DNA from 2 places in the Sphingomonas sp. J315 genome. Region 2 is predicted to be linked to the other one. Evidence: riboswitches for the same ligand, from Rfam matches in the RefSeq annotation. Region 2 holds a riboswitch; the other holds the start of a gene.
What was found. A riboswitch is a leader RNA that binds a small molecule or an ion and turns the genes downstream of it on or off. The one in region 2 is predicted to bind cobalamin.
Positions count from the first base shown of each region.

Region 1: linked by a shared signal. The riboswitch ahead of LRS08_RS01260 (TonB-dependent receptor plug domain-containing protein) and the one ahead of LRS08_RS07870 (DUF1852 domain-containing protein) in region 2 are both predicted to bind cobalamin.

Region 1 covers NZ_CP088296.1:225,215-232,737, reverse strand. Annotated here, with positions in the region: gene LRS08_RS01270 (iron ABC transporter permease) at 1-370, opposite strand, end outside; gene LRS08_RS01265 (ABC transporter substrate-binding protein) at 367-1,227, opposite strand; gene LRS08_RS01260 (TonB-dependent receptor plug domain-containing protein) at 1,227-3,164, opposite strand; cobalamin riboswitch at 3,343-3,562, opposite strand; gene LRS08_RS01255 (DUF1993 family protein) at 3,637-4,188, opposite strand; gene LRS08_RS01250 (c-type cytochrome) at 4,545-4,970, shown strand; partial or broken gene LRS08_RS01245 (sugar phosphate isomerase/epimerase) at 5,070-5,331, shown strand; gene LRS08_RS01240 (MFS transporter) at 5,355-6,656, shown strand; gene LRS08_RS01235 (hydroxypyruvate isomerase family protein) at 6,653-7,523, shown strand, end outside.
Region 2 covers NZ_CP088296.1:1,543,099-1,550,621, reverse strand. Annotated here, with positions in the region: gene LRS08_RS07875 (methionine synthase) at 57-1,085, opposite strand; gene LRS08_RS07870 (DUF1852 domain-containing protein) at 1,116-2,102, opposite strand; cobalamin riboswitch at 2,230-2,453, opposite strand; gene LRS08_RS07865 (DUF3147 family protein) at 3,185-3,535, opposite strand; gene LRS08_RS07860 (copper resistance protein B) at 3,597-4,625, opposite strand; gene LRS08_RS07855 (copper resistance system multicopper oxidase) at 4,622-6,391, opposite strand; gene LRS08_RS07850 (glutaredoxin) at 6,471-7,196, opposite strand; gene cueR (Cu(I)-responsive transcriptional regulator) at 7,366-7,523, shown strand, end outside.

The DNA.
Region 1 (7,523 bases), 1.3 Mb from region 2:
TCGCTCCGGCCAGCCCCGCCAGCGGCGCGGCGAGCGGCGCGACCGCAGCCAGCCCGTAATAGATCGCAATCACCGCACCGAGCGACGCGCCGCCCGAAATGCCGAGCAGCCCCGGTTCGGCCAGCGGATTTCGCAGCAACCCCTGCAACACCGCGCCCGACAGGCCGAGGATCGCCCCGGTCAGCACGCCGAGCAGCATGCGCGGCAGCCGGATTTCGGTGATGACCACCCCGGTCAGCCGCGCGGTCCCGCTGGCCTCGCCCCCCAGCCATCCGGCATAATCCAGCCCCAGCGTGCCGATGCCGAGCGAGGTCAGGCCAAGTGCGAGCGTCACCAGCGCCAGAACAGGGATCAGCAACCGCCCGCTCATCGGGTCGCCCTCTGCCGGTTTGCCGTTTCAAGCTGACCGCGCAGCTCCGCCGCCGCCTCGGCGATCAGCGGCGTGCCGCAGATATAGGCGCGCGGGCTGACCCCGACCTGTCGCCCGGCCCATTGCTTGCGGACCAGCGGATGCCGCGCAACGCGGTCGCGCAGGCTCTGGCCGACCACGCCGCCGACCGGCGCGACGAGGATATCGGGGTTGAGCGCCAGCAACGCCTCGACATCGGTGCCCGCGACACCCTCCTTCGCCGCGTTGCGCGCACCCGCCGCGTCGAGCACCGCGTCGTACAGCGCGCCCTCCCCGCGCGAGAGGCCGTCGCCGCTCCACGACGCGACGCGCAGGTTAAGCGCGGGACGGCGCGACAGCTCGGCCAGCCGCGCATCCATGCCCGCGATCAGCGCCTCGCCCCGCGCAACCGTCCCCAGCCGCGCGGCCAGCGCGCGCACCGTGGCGCGGATCTCGTCCAGGCTCTGCGGTTGTGCCACCTCGATCATCGGAAAGCCGAAGCGGCGCAGTGCAGCGCGGGTCGCCGCCGACCCAAAGCTGTCGGCGACAATCAGATCGGGCTGTTGCCGTACCACATCCTCGATCTCGCCGCGATTGACCGCGATGCCGCGCGCGCGCGCCGACATCAGCGACAGTAGCGGATCGCGCGACAGCCAGGTGACCGACGCGATCCGCTCGGGCGGGAGCAGCATCAGCACCAGCTGGTCGGTGCACTGGTTGATCGACATGACGCGCATTGGCAGTGCGGGCTTCGCACCGGCCACGGGTGGAGGCGCGCTGCCGGCCGAAACCGGCAGCGTCATCCCCGCGATCGCCAGCGCGATGCCGGCGCGCCGCATCACAGCTTGACCCGCACCCCGGCGAACGCGCCGACGCCCGGCGTCGCGAAGCTGAACACCTCTTCGTAATCGACGTCGAACAGGTTCTCGACCCGCCCGAACAGCTGGACCTTCTCTACCACCTCGAACGCGACGTTGAAATTCACCAGCGTGAACGGCTTCAGCGATACGCGCACCGGGGTATAGCTGGGGTCGGTGAAGGCGATATCGGTCATCCGCCCGTTATGCCGTACCGTCAGCGTGGTCGAAAGCCGCTCGTCGCTGCTGGTGTAGGTCGCGTTGAAGCTGGCGATGTCGCCCGGCCGCCGCACTTCCTCGACGCCACTCTCTTCCGCATTGAGATGCGTGTAGCTCGCGTCGAACCGCAGCTGCGGGATCGGGCGTGCGCTGAGGAACAGCTCGACGCCATGCTGCTTGGACAGGGTCGTGCGGTTGGCTGGCGTCGCGACGAAGGTCGGGGCGGGGTAGGTGGTGTAGATCTCGTCCTCGAGCGTCGAGTCGAAATAGGTCGCGCCGAACGTCACCGTATCGTCCGCGAGCGTTTGCTCGATGCCCGCTTCCCAGCCTTCCGACTTTTCCGGCTTCAGGTTCGGGTTGCCGATATAGACACCGTCAGAGAAGCCATAGAGCTCGTAATAGCCGGGATTCTTGACCCCGGTGCCATAAGCGACGCGCACGCGCGTGTCGGTGGGCAGGCGATAGCTGCCCTGTACACGCCAGGTTGTCGCGTCGTCGAAGCGGTTATTGTCGTCGTGACGGATCGAGCCACTTGCTGCGAAATCGCCCGCAGTCAGTTCATATTGCGCGACCAGTCCGAGATTATCGGTGGTCCGCTTGCCGGTGAAGGCATCCCACGGCGATCCGGTGCCGGGAGTGGTATTGCGGAACTCCTCACGCTCCAGATCGACCGCGCCGGTCAGCCGGTGGGTGACCGCGTCGCTGCCGAAGCGCAGGCTCGACACCAGCGAGCCCTTGTAGCGCTGGCCGGTATTGCCGAAATCGACGACGTCATTGGCGCGAAACATCGTCCGCTCGGTATCTGCGAACTGGCCGGAGAGCGTCGTGGTCCAGCGCCCGTCTAGTGCGCTGAACTGTGCGCTGAGCAGACCGTAAAGGCCACGGTTGCGGTAATGCACGCCGGGGCTGTCGATCGTATAGCCAAAGGTCGGGCTGGCGGGGTTCCCGTCGCTGTTGTTGGCATCCGCGTCGGTCACGCTGTAGCGCAGCACTCCGGTCAGCGTGAAGCTGTCCGACGGAGTCCAGTTGAACTTCCCGCTCAGCGCTGCGCTTTTCGACCCGATGTTGCGGGTGCCGGCGCGCGCCGTCGGGGTGCCGTCGGTGATGAAGCCCGTTGCCGACAGCGCATAGTCGAAACTGCCCGAAGCACCCGCGGCGCGTGCCGCCGCGCTGACGGTGCCGAACGACCCGCCCTCGATCCGCGCGCTGAACCCCGGTGCCTCGCGACCCGACAGCGTCAGATAATGGATCACGCCGCCGATCGCGTCGGACCCATAGAGCGAGGATTGCTGACCGCGCAGCACCTCGACCCGCGCGGCGCTGTCGGCCAGTACGCCGCTATAGTCGAACTCGCCCTGGAACGGGTCGGATACCTCGATCCCGTCGATCAGGGTCAGGACATGATTGCCCTCGGTCCCGCGAATGCGGATCTGCGTCAGCCCGCCGATCTGGCGGCTGACCGCCACGCCCGGTACGTCCCGCAGCACATCGGACAGGTTGCGTGTCTGACGCTGTTCCAGCGCTTGCGCGTCGATGACGGTGGCCGATCCGCCGATCTGCTCGATGGGAACGGCCTCGCCGGAGCGCGAGGCAGTGACGACGACGGTCTCGCTCGAGACTTCGGCGACGGCGGTTTCGCCCGCAATGGCGGGCGACGCCGCAGCGATGGCGAGCGTGGAAACGGACAGCAACTTCAACATGGGACATCCCCCGGCGCCGAGCAACGAGGGCAGGGGCCTGGCCATCCGCAGGCGGATGACGGGCGTCAATGCATCAAACGGGCGCATGATCGCCTGACGCACGACACCGCAGCGGCCCCCGCCGCTAGGTTCGTCGCTCAGACGGAGGACCGTGCCGTGGCCATTCCCTGGACCAAGGCAAGAGCGACCATGCGCCGGCAGGTCTCCTGGCTCGCGGGTCAGGGCAGGATGCACGGCCTTCCCGGACGATTGTCCAGTGGCTGTTCCCTCGAAGGGGAACCAGTGCATCGCGCTCGCCGCTTACAGTTGCAGGGACAGCCACGGAATTGGGCGAAAAACCGCCCGCACCGCATTCCCGTTTAAGCCCCTTGCGGGGCACCGGCGCGATCATGAAGCGCGGGGTCGCCCCCATGCTTCGAGCGGGTCTTTAGGACCGGTTCGAGGCGCCCGCAAGCATTATATAAAGAATTCTTTATATCGTTTCCGGGCGCAGGAAGCGGAACATGTGTGCGACATAATCGACCTTGCCCAACTCTACTCCCTGCGCGCGCAGGATCGCATAAGCGGTCATCAGGTGGAAATAGAATTGCGGCAGCGCCCAGTCGCGGACGAACTGCTCGGCGGTCAGGTCGAACACCATCCCCTGGGGCAGCGCATGGGCGATGGGGGCGCCGGGGTCGATATCGGGCATATCGCTGCCGACTTGCTCCAGCAGCGCCAGCGTCTCACCAATCCGCGCCCGCGCATCGGCAATGGTGCCGGGATGTTCGCCCCCGTTGCGGCCTTCATCGAGCAGTTCGGAGAGCGACGCGGGAAATGCCTCGCCGCGCAGACGGTACACGCCTTCCTGTGCCTGGACACAGGCAAAGCGGATCTGCGTCGCCAGCGGAAACATGTCCGGTGCCAGCCGTGCCGCCATCAGCGCTTCAGTGACGCAGCCCTGCTCCTCGGCCTTGGCGAGCCACGCCGAAAGTGCGCGCAGCATCTGGCCATAGGTTGGGACGATCAAAGCGGATGGGGTCATTCGCGGCTCCGTTTCAGATGGTTGGGCGGGCGACCTAAGACAAGAGAGCGATGCGCGCCAGCGGGCTTCGATATGCACTTGTCCAAGGGCCGGGGTCAGAGCGGCTCCAGCGAAGTCCATTTCTGCGCACCGCGATGATTCTCGATCATCGCGTCGACGAACCACGGTACGCAGCCCGTCCGCGTCTCGCGGAGGCGTGGCGATGCCTGGTCTCGTACCGATCGGGCGAGATTGCGGTACAGATTGGCGAAATCTGTGGAAATGTGGTCCCCAAAGCTTTCTCCCCCATAGATTTCGGTGAACCGTGCGCGTCAGGCTTGCGCTCGGCACCGGCAACCGCTTAGATACTGTCAACGATGTCAGCCGACTGGTTGTCACACTCGGAGGGGATAGTGAAATCTCTCATCGCACTGCCCCTCGTGGCGGTAATATGTGGCGTGGTAGCGCTAACGGCCGGTTCTCCGAGCGTGCGTGCGCGTCCAGTCCAGGATGGCGCTCAGGCATTTGCCGCGTGCCGCGCCTGCCATACGCTTGCCCCAGGCGGGAAGAGCGTGATGGGTCCCAATCTCAACAAGCTGTTCGGGCGGAAGGCGGGATCGGCTCCCGGGTTTAATTACAGCCCCGCGCTCAAGCAATCCGGCATTGTCTGGGATGCGAAGACCCTCGACCAATATCTCGCCGCCCCCACCACGAAGGTGCCCGGGTCGCGGATGGTGATGAAGGTGGCCGATCCCGCGCGTCGGGCCGCGCTGATCGCCTATCTGAAGGCCGAAACAAAATAGCTGTGCCTGTGGGGGAGATGTCATGAGGGGTCCGGCGGTTTTCCTCGCACAGTTTATGGGCGATGCTGCGCCGTTCGACACCTTGCCCTCCGCCGCGCGCTGGATGGCGGAGGCCGGTTGTGTCGGTCGCTTGGCGACGGACAGGTCGATTTCGGCGGAATCTTTTCGGAACTCACGCAATGTGGCTATGCCTGCTGGGCGGCGCTCGAACGGGAAAGCTGCCTCAAGCATCCCGAGGACGGCGCGCGAAGGCGCACCGTTCATCGCCGCGCACATGATCCGCAAGGCGGACAAGGCATTCGACGATTTCGCCGGTGGCAGCGATCCGGGGCTCAACCGGGCGATGCTGGGGCTGGCATAAATACAAAAGGGGGGGATGCAGCGATGGCCGAGAGATATCATAAGGGGCGGCTGTTCTGGCTGGGCATATTGGCGCTTTTTACCGCGGCGGCGGGGCTCGCCATTCGCGGCGCCATCGCCAGCGGGCTCAAGGCGGAGTGGATCGATCCGGTCGCGCCGTTGCAAGCGGGTGAGCTGATCGCCGCCGCCCTGGGCGCGGCATTCCTGAGCTTTGCAATCACCCTGTTCGTCGCGAGCGCATTTCTCGACCAGATCGGCATGAAGCGCTGCCTGGTCGCTGCCGGGCTGTGCTTCTTCGCCGGGCCGCTGCTGATCGTCACCGCGGGCCATCTGGCGACCGGCATGACGATCTACACGATCGTGTGGGTCGGGATGCTGCTCAGCGGGATCGGCTGGGGACTGACAGAGGCGGCGATCAACCCGCTGACGACGCAACTCTATCCCGATGACGCGACCCACCGGCTCAATGTGCTCCACGCCTGGTTCCCCGGCGGCATCATCATCGGTGGCCTGGCCGGTTTCTTCCTGTCGGCTACCCTGTCCTGGCAGGGGATCATGGCGCTGGTGATGATTCCGGCGGCCGCGACGATCCTGATGGCGGCAACCACAAATTTCCCGCCGCCGCTGCGCAGCGAAAGCGGCGTGACCTTCGGCCAGATGATCGGCGAGGTGTTTCGCCGCCCGAGCTTCTTCATCTGGTTCGGCGCGATGTTCCTGACCGCCGCGTCCGAACTCGCGCCCGGCCAGTGGATCGACGTCGCCCTGTCCAACCGCGTCGGCATGCGCGGCATCCTGCTGCTGGTGTACGTCAACGCGCTGATGTTCGTGTTCCGCCATTTCGCGGGGCGGCTGGCGAACAGGATCTCCAACCCCGGCCTGCTGTGGGTGTCGAGCTTGCTCGCCGGCATCGGGCTGTTCATGCTGTCGCAGGCGCAGTCGCCGGTTGCCGCGATCATCGCCTCTACCGTCTGGGGCCTGGGCGTATGCGTGATGTGGCCGACGATGCTCGCCTCGGTCGCGGAACGCTATCCGCGCGGCGGGGCGTGGGCGATGGGGCTGGTCGGATCGGCCGGCGCGCTCGCCAGCTTCTTCGTGCTGCCGCAGCTGGGCGCGATGTTCGACCAGGCGAAGATCGAGTTCGCGGGCGGGCCGGAGGCATTCGCCGCGCTGACGGGTGCAGCCAAGCTGGCGGTCGAAGATGCGGCGGCTTCGGTGTCGTTCCAGAAGCTCGCGATCCTACCCGCGATCCTGCTCGTTGTGTTCGGCTTCATCTGGCTGCGCGAACGCGGCAAGTCGCGCGCACAGCTAGCGGGTGAAGCGGCGTGAAGTTGACGCGGCGCTCCGTCCTCGCCGCCGGTGCCGCCACGGCGGGTGCGGCGGCGATGGCGCACGCCGCGACGCAATCGAATGCGCCGCGCTTCTCGCTCGGCTATGCGCCGCATGAGGGTAGCTTCAGGAGTCGGGGCAGTCGGCTGGAGCAGATCGCCTTTGCCGCCGATCAGGGCTTTACCGCCTGGGAGGATAACGAGGCCGCCGCTCGCCCCGTCGAAGAGCAAACCGCGATGGCCAGGGTGCTGCACCAGCGCGGCATGACGATGGGCGTGTTCGTCGCGTCGATGCCCAAATGGGCGCAGTCGCGACCGGTGCTCGGGGCGAATGACGATGGCGATCGCACGGCGTTTCTCGCTGATATCCGCGCGTCGATCGACGTCGCCAAGCGCCTCAATGCGAAGTGGATGACGGTCGTCCCAGGCTTTCTCGACCGCCGCGTGCCGATCGACATCCAGACGGGCCGGGTGATCGACACGATGCGCCGTGCCGCCGACATTGTCGCCCCGCACGGGTTGGTGATGGTGATGGAACCGCTCAATACCCTCGTCGACCATCCCGGCGTGTTCCTGCAGACGGTGCCCCAGGGCTATGCCATCGCGCGCGGGGTCGACAGCCCGGCGGTGAAGATCCTCGCCGACCTCTATCATGAGCAGATCCAGGCCGGACATCTCATCCGCACCATGGACAGTTGCTGGAGCGAGATCGCCTATCTCCAGTTCGGCGACAATCCTGGCCGCAAGGAGCCGGGCACCGGCGAAATCAACTATCGCAACATCGTTCGCTGGCTGCGCGCAAAGAAGTTCGCGGGCGTCATCGGCATGGAGCACGGCAATTCGGTTGAAGGCCGCGCTGGCGAAGATC
Region 2 (7,523 bases):
CGCCCGGATACGCCGTCCGGCGATGCCGTGTGGGCATCGCCGGACCCGATTTTTGCTTACGCCGCCAGTTCCTTGCGGACGATCTCCGCACCCGCACCCAGCGCCCTCAGCTTGCCGTTCGCAACCGCACGCGACAGCGGCGCCATGCCGCAGTTGGTGGCGGGGATGAGCTTGTCGGCATCGACGAAGCGCAACGCGTTGCGCAGCGTCGCCGCGACCTCTTCGGGCGTCTCGACCGTGTCGGTCGCCACGTCGATCGCGCCGACCATCACCTTCTTGCCGCGAATGAGCTCGATCAGGTCCATCGGTACGCGCGAACACTGGCATTCGAGGCTGACGATATCGATCGTCGACTTCTGCAAATTGGGGAAGATTTCCTCATATTGCCGCCATTCGGAGCCGAGCGTCTTCTTCCAGTCGGTGTTAGCCTTGATGCCATAGCCATAGCAGATGTGGACCGCGGTCTCACACTTCAGCCCCTCGGCGGCGCGCTCCAGAGTCTTGATGCCCCAGTCGTTCGCCTCGTCGAAAAAGACGTTGAACGCCGGTTCGTCGAACTGGACAATATCGACGCCTGCGGCTTCCAGCTCCTTCGCCTCTTCGTTGAGGATGCAGGCGAATTCCCAGGCGAGCTTCTCACGGCTCTTATAGTGATCGTCGTACAACGTATCGATCATCGTCATCGGACCGGGCAGCGTCCATTTGATCGGCCCGTCGGTCTGCGCGCGCAGGTACTTGGCATCCTCGACGAACACCGACCTGGGCCGCGACACCGCGCCCACCACCGACGGCACGCTGGCGTCGTAGCGGTTGCGGATGCGCATGACCTGCTTCTTTTCCCAATCGACGCCTTCCAGATGCTCGATGAAGGTGGTGACAAAATGCTGGCGCGTCTGTTCGCCATCGCCGACGATGTCGATACCCGCCTTTTTCTGATCATCGACCGCAAGGCGCAGCGCGTCCTGCTTGGCGGCGACAAGTTCTTCGCCTTCATGCTTCCACGCGGCCCACAGCTTCTCGGGCTCAGCGAGCCAGGAGGGCTTGGGCAGACTGCCCGCGGTCGTCGTGGGCAACAACATCGTCATGTTCGAAAATACCTTTGAATTCAGGGGAGATCAGGCGGCGAAACTGGCCGACCATTGTTCAAGCGCTGCGCGATAGGGCTTGATGAACCGCTCTTCGGCGAACTTGCCCTGTTCAAACGCGAGCCGGCTACGCTCCTCGCGGTCATAGACGATGCGGGTCAGCGAATAGTCCTGGTATTTCAGGCTAGGCCGATACTGTTCCGCCGCTACCGAATTGGCGTTGTAGATCTCGGGGCGATAGATGCGCTGGAACGTGTCCATCGTCGCAATCGTGCTGACCAGCTCGAGGTTGGTATAGTCGCCCAGCAGGTCGCCGATATGGTAGAAGGCGAAGGGCGCGGCGCTGTTGCGCGGCATGAAGTAGCGGACCTTCATCCCCATCTTCGCGAAATAGTCGTCGGTCGCCGAGAACTCGTCATTCTCATATTCAAAGCCCAGGATCGGGTGCTCGTTGCCGGTACGCTGATAGGTCTTGTTGCTCGACACGCTGAGACAGATCACAGGCGGCTTGCTGAACGTTGCGCGATACGCTTCCGACTTCAGGAAATGCTTGAACAGATTGCCGTGAAGGTCGCCGAACCCTTCTGGCGTGCCCGAGTTGGGATGCGCCTTGCTATGTTCGGGCAGCACGACGCTGAAGTCGTAATCGCGGATGTAGGAGGAAAAATTGTTCCCGACGATGCCGTCCATCCGCGCTCTGGTCTTCTTGTCGATGATCGTGGTCCTGAGGATCTCGATCAGCGGGAACGCATCCTGAGCGCCGTTGGCGGCGACATGCATCTCGGCGGTGATGATGGTGAGCTCGAGCGCGTAGCGATCGCCCGCCGGATTGTCCCAGTGCACCAGTGAATTGAAGCGGTTGTCGATCATGCGCAGCGTGTTGCGCAGATTTTCCTCACGGCGCTCACCCCGCGCCAGATTGGCGAAGTTGGTCGTGATCCGCGTATTGTCGGCCGGCCGATACTCTTCGTCGAACGGAATGCTCTTGAGCGTGAAGGTGAAGGCGCTGTCGGTCATGGTCGGTACCCCAAACTGCATGTGCGGGCAGGAGGGCCGAAGGAAGAACGCGCACGATGGACAGGCGACGGCGGACAGCCGCAAGCCCTGCGTCAAGCGCGATCCACCGGAGACACCCCCGTCCGAGGAACGTTATCGCGTCGGAGGCAGGTCTCCTGGCTCACGGGTCGTCGCGGTGGTTCCGGCCTTCCCGAGCGTCTTGCGGACGCTCAGTGGCACAAAATGGAACCGCCACTCGCCGCTTACAGTTGCGGGGGCAGCGCCGGAATCTGCCCAGAAGGACATCACCGGCTTCCCGTCTTAGCCCCGCCGTCGTGCCTGAGGCGGGGAACCTCGACGCGCCCTTTCAACACAATCGAAACTACGCTGTCAATCCTGATATAAAGATATCTTTATATCGTTATGAGATTGTGCTGCGCGGCGATTGTCATGCGGGAATTGATGATTGACATATCGACGGGTGCGGCCGGTCGAGAGCGTGACGCACAAGGGTCGACCAACGACATGGTCCGCAATCGGGGCGAGATCGAGAGCCATGCTCTCGGACCGCAGACCCACTGCGAGGTGATGATCGAGCGGAAGACGGCAGTGTTCAGAAACGGAGTTCTGGCGCAATCGGCTTACGTGCGTCGGCTTTGCCCACTGCCGTACCCGAAAATAGACAGGCTGCTGACGGCCTAATTCGAGTTGTACGCGCACCACCCGCTACGATGTCTGCTTATGCCGCTCCGGCGGCCACAAGCCGCCAGTCCGGTTGCGGCCCATTTTCGGCCATCGCCCGGCAGGGGTAGCGAACGGCGGGATGTGGGCCGTAAGCGGTCTGGCGGCTTTTGGCAGGACGAACCACGAAAGCAGCCATCGCGTGACTTGCGCGGACAGTGGGTAGATCCCCGCCAAGAGGCTAGTGGATTTCTGCGTTTCAATCCGCTCAACTGCTAGAGGTTATCTCCGACCATCGGTCGCTAGAGGTCAGGTGGATTCGGGGTGGCGACCAAGGCTTATGCGCTTGCTCAATATACATTGCCTCGAACCGGTAAGCTGGATTCGCTAATCTGGCATCGCGAGGTCATGAAGTAGCCGCCTTAAAGCCGGACCCCGAATCGTCCCAGCACAACCGTCATCCCCGCATAGAGCAGCACCGTCAGCACGCATCCGGCTGCGAGCGACGGCAAGAAACCGACGCCACGCTTGAGTAACAGTGGGATCACCAAGAACATCGGCAGGCTGGGAAGCACATACCAGAAGGTCGCGAGTGCGTGATCGGCCATCAGCGTTATGTCGGGTTTGTCGCGCCAGAGCCAGATCATGCCGAGGACAGAGACCAGCGGCAGCGACGCGACCAGCGCGCCGAAGCCGGGGGAGCGGCGGGCGATCTCCGAGACGAGCGCGATGAGCACGCCGGAAATCGCCGCCTTGATTGCTAGGTAGAGCATCAGACCTCCTGAACCGCGCTATGCGCATGCGCCACCATCTTCAGCCCTGCACCTATAACCTTCAGAACCAGGCACGGACCCCCAGGACGAGACTGGTCGCATGCGTATCCTCGCCGGACGCACGCGCGAAGGATGCGGTTCGTCCAAACTTTCGCTCATGCACGATGCCTACATAGGGCGCGAACTCGCGCGCGATCTCGTAGCGCAGACGGAGCCCCGCCTCGGCGCTCGAGAACCCGCCCCCGATGCCGAGCGCCGGGATGTCCTGTGCCGATAGCTCGAACTCGATCTTCGGCTGAAGGATCAGGCGCTGGGTCAGACGCTGGTCATATTCCGCCGACGCACTGGCGCGCAGTTCCCCCTGTGTCGAGAGCGACAGATAGGCATCGACCTCAAACCAATAGGGCGCGAGCCCTTCGATGCCGATCACGGCATGGGTCCGGTCGGGACCATGACCAATCTCCTGTCTCAGACCGCCCTGAAGATTGAAATAGGGGCCGATCGCGCGTGAGTAGAGCGCCTTGAAATCAACGCCTTCGATCGCCTCGCCAAAGGTGCCTTCGCCTTCAGCCTTCAACGCGAGGCGGTTGATGTCACCGCCGAACCATGCGTCGGTCTCGAAACGATATCCTTCATGTCCCTTGGCGATGGTCAGCTCGGCCAGATCGATCGTCACCTTGCTGAACGTGCCGCCACCGTGATGGCGGCGCAGGTCGTCGCGGGTCGGCTGCATCGCCTCGCGGCCCCAGACGCGGTCGGCATAGTTCGCCGCGACGGGGGCGGGTGCCGGGCCAGTGCCCGGCGCCAGGTCGGTGCCGACCGCATCCTCTGCCGGTGCCGCGTCCTTGGGTGTGCAGTGCCCCATTTTTGCGTGTTCGGGGGGACAATCCGGGTCGTTCGTGGGGGGGCTCGCCGGCGCCTTGGTATCAGGCATCTGGCAATGCCCCATCGCCGCATGCTCTGGCGTGCAGGCTGACGCGGCCTGAGCCTCAGCCTTGGGAGCCGCCATCGGCGGCATCGTCTGTCCGGCGGGCGCAAGACCCATGGCAGAAACAAAGCCGGTCCCGGCGAGAAGTAGGCTGCCGATCATGCCGCGTCCTCCTGCGGGCGCACGGTCACGACCTGCATCATCCCGGCATGCATGTGATAGAGCATGTGGCAGTGGAACGCCCAGTCGCCCACTGCGTCGGCGGTGAAGTCGAAGGCAGCGGTGCCGCCAGGCTGAACGTTGACGGTGTGCTTGCGCGGCGAATGGTCGCCATGCCCCGTCACCAGCTCGAAGAAATGTCCGTGCAGATGGATCGGGTGGGTCATCATCGTGTCGTTGACCAGGGTGACCCGGACGCGTTCGCCTTCGGTGAACGGGATCGGGGCGCCAACCTCGGACAGCTTCTCGCCATCGAATGCCCACATATAGCGTTCCATATTGCCGGTCAGGTGGATGCGCACTTCGCGCTCAGGGCCGCGAATGTCGGGGTTTCGATCGAGCGCGACCAGATCACGATAATTGAGAACGCGATGGCCGACATCGTCCAGCCCCTGTCCAGGTTCGCCCATCCGATCGACTGGCATCGGCGAGATCGACTGGACCGTCGGCGTCTTGGCAACGTCAGGCGCGACCGAGAAATCGCGCATCGAATGCTTCATCGCGGTGCCAGCGCTGTGTTCCGCGCCGTCGCCGCTTGGCATCGTGCAATGGCCCATGGCCGCATGCTCAGGCGTGCAGGCGGCAGCGCCATGACCGCCCATGCCACCCATTCCCATATCCTTCATCGTCGCCAGCGGTCGCTTGCGCAGCGGTGGCACCGGTGCGCGCATGCCGGGCCGAGGTGCCAGCGTCGCGACCCCCATTCCCGAGCGATCAACCGTCTCGGCGACGAAGGTGTAGGCGCGGTCCTCGCTCGGCTCGACGATCACGTCATAGGTTTCTGCGACCGCGATCTGGAACTCGTCGACCGCAACGGGGCGCACATTCATTCCGTCCGCCTGCACGATGCTGAGCTTCAGCCCCGGAATGCGCAGGTTGAATGTCGTCATCGCCGACGCATTGACGATGCGCAGCCGCACCCGCTCGCCCGGTCGAAACAGGCCGGTCCAGTTCTCTTTCGGGCCATGGCCGTTGACGAGGTAAGTGTATGTCGCGCCGGTGACGTCAGAAATATCGGTCGGGTCCATCCGCATCTTGCCCCAGGCCATCCGCTCGGCGGCCGACATCGCTTCGCCGTCGGTCGCGGTCAGCTTCTGGTGGTTGAAGTAACCGCCCATCTGCTTGAGCTTCTGGAAGATCCGGTGCGGATGCATGAAGCTGTAGTCGGACAGCACGATCACATGCTCGCGATCGGACTGGATCGGATCATCGCCTTCGGGATCGATCACGATCGGGCCGTAATGGCCCATCTGCTCCTGCAACCCCGAATGGCTGTGATACCAGTAGGTGCCTGCCTGAACGATCGGGAACTCGTAGGTAAAGGTGGTGCGTGGCTTGATCCCAGGAAAGCTGACCCCCGGCACCCCGTCCATGTGAAAGGGGAGGATCAGGCCGTGCCAATGAATCGAGCTGTCTTCGTCCAGAGCGTTTTCGACATGAAGCCGGACATTCTGCCCCTCGCGCAACCGGATCAGCGGCCCCGGCACGGTGCCGTTGATCCCGATCGCATGGCCGTGGCGGCCGTCGAGATGGATCATCTGGTGCGCAATGCGCAGCCGGATGTCTTCGCCGGACACCGTCTTGAGGTCAGCAACCAGACCGGGAGAATTGCTGCGCGCCCATGCCGGCATCCATTGCGAAAGCGCAAGGGCAGCGCCCCCCATCCCGACGCCGCCGAGCAGCTGTCGTCGATCCATTGTTCGAACCATGGCTTGTTAAAGCTCCGTTGAATTGCACCTGACTACGCGCCGATGCGGGTCATCCCTCACGGCGATGCATGCTGTGGGCTCAGTGCGTGGCAAGCAGCGATGGTTTTGCCACCATCCACACCGCCATCGCGACCATCATCACATTCTCGGTCAGCGAGACGAAACCCAGCGGAACCTTGCTGTCGCCGCCGACGCAGGCGCATTTGAGCTCCCGCCGCTCGATATAGACGGCATAGAACACGGATACCGCGCCGATCGTGCCGATGAACAATGCGATGGGCACCGAAAGCCACATCATCGTCCCGGTGACCATCAAAATGCCGGCGGCAAGCTCAGCAAAGGGATAGATGCGGCCATAGGGCACCCACCGCTTGGCCAGCAGGTCGTAGTTGAGGAACATCGTCGCGAAACTCTCGACATCCTTGAGCTTCTGAAGGGCGAGCAGACACATGGCAAAAGCGATGAACCACTCGGCCGCGCGAACCGTAAACAGGCTCTGTTCGATTGCCCAGCTGGCCGAAAGCGCCATCGCGGCGGCGACGCCGAACAGCGCGATGACCGGGACATAGGTCACCGCGTCCTTGTCGCGGACGCGCTTGCCCAGATAGCGGCGCAGATCGTCATAGCCGCCAATGCGCCGTCCATCGATGAAGACCTGCGGCGTGGTCGCCACCCCATGCTCTACCTTGAACGCATCGGTTTCGGATCGCGTCGTCAGGTGATGGTCATCGACCGAAAAGCCTTCGCGCCGGAGCAGATCGAGTGCCTTCAGGCCGTAGGGACAGGTGTGCTTGGGCATCACCATACGAAACAATTCTGCGGTCTTTACGGTGCGTGCCACGTCGAACTCCTTGAATTTGCGGAGTCAGGGTCGCTTCCAACCCCAACGTGATGGGCCAATAATCCTTCCAACCATTGGAAGGTCAAGCCGGTGCCGCTATATTTTTTGCGTCGGTATCAGCGGGCGGACAGACATGAATATAGGCACGGCGGCGCGGTTAACGGGAATCTCGGCAAAGATGATCCGCTATTATGAAGAGATCGGGCTCATCCCGCCCGCGGATCGCCGCGATTCTGGCTATCGCGACTATTCGGATGCCAATGTCCACGAGCTACGGTTCATCGGGCGCGC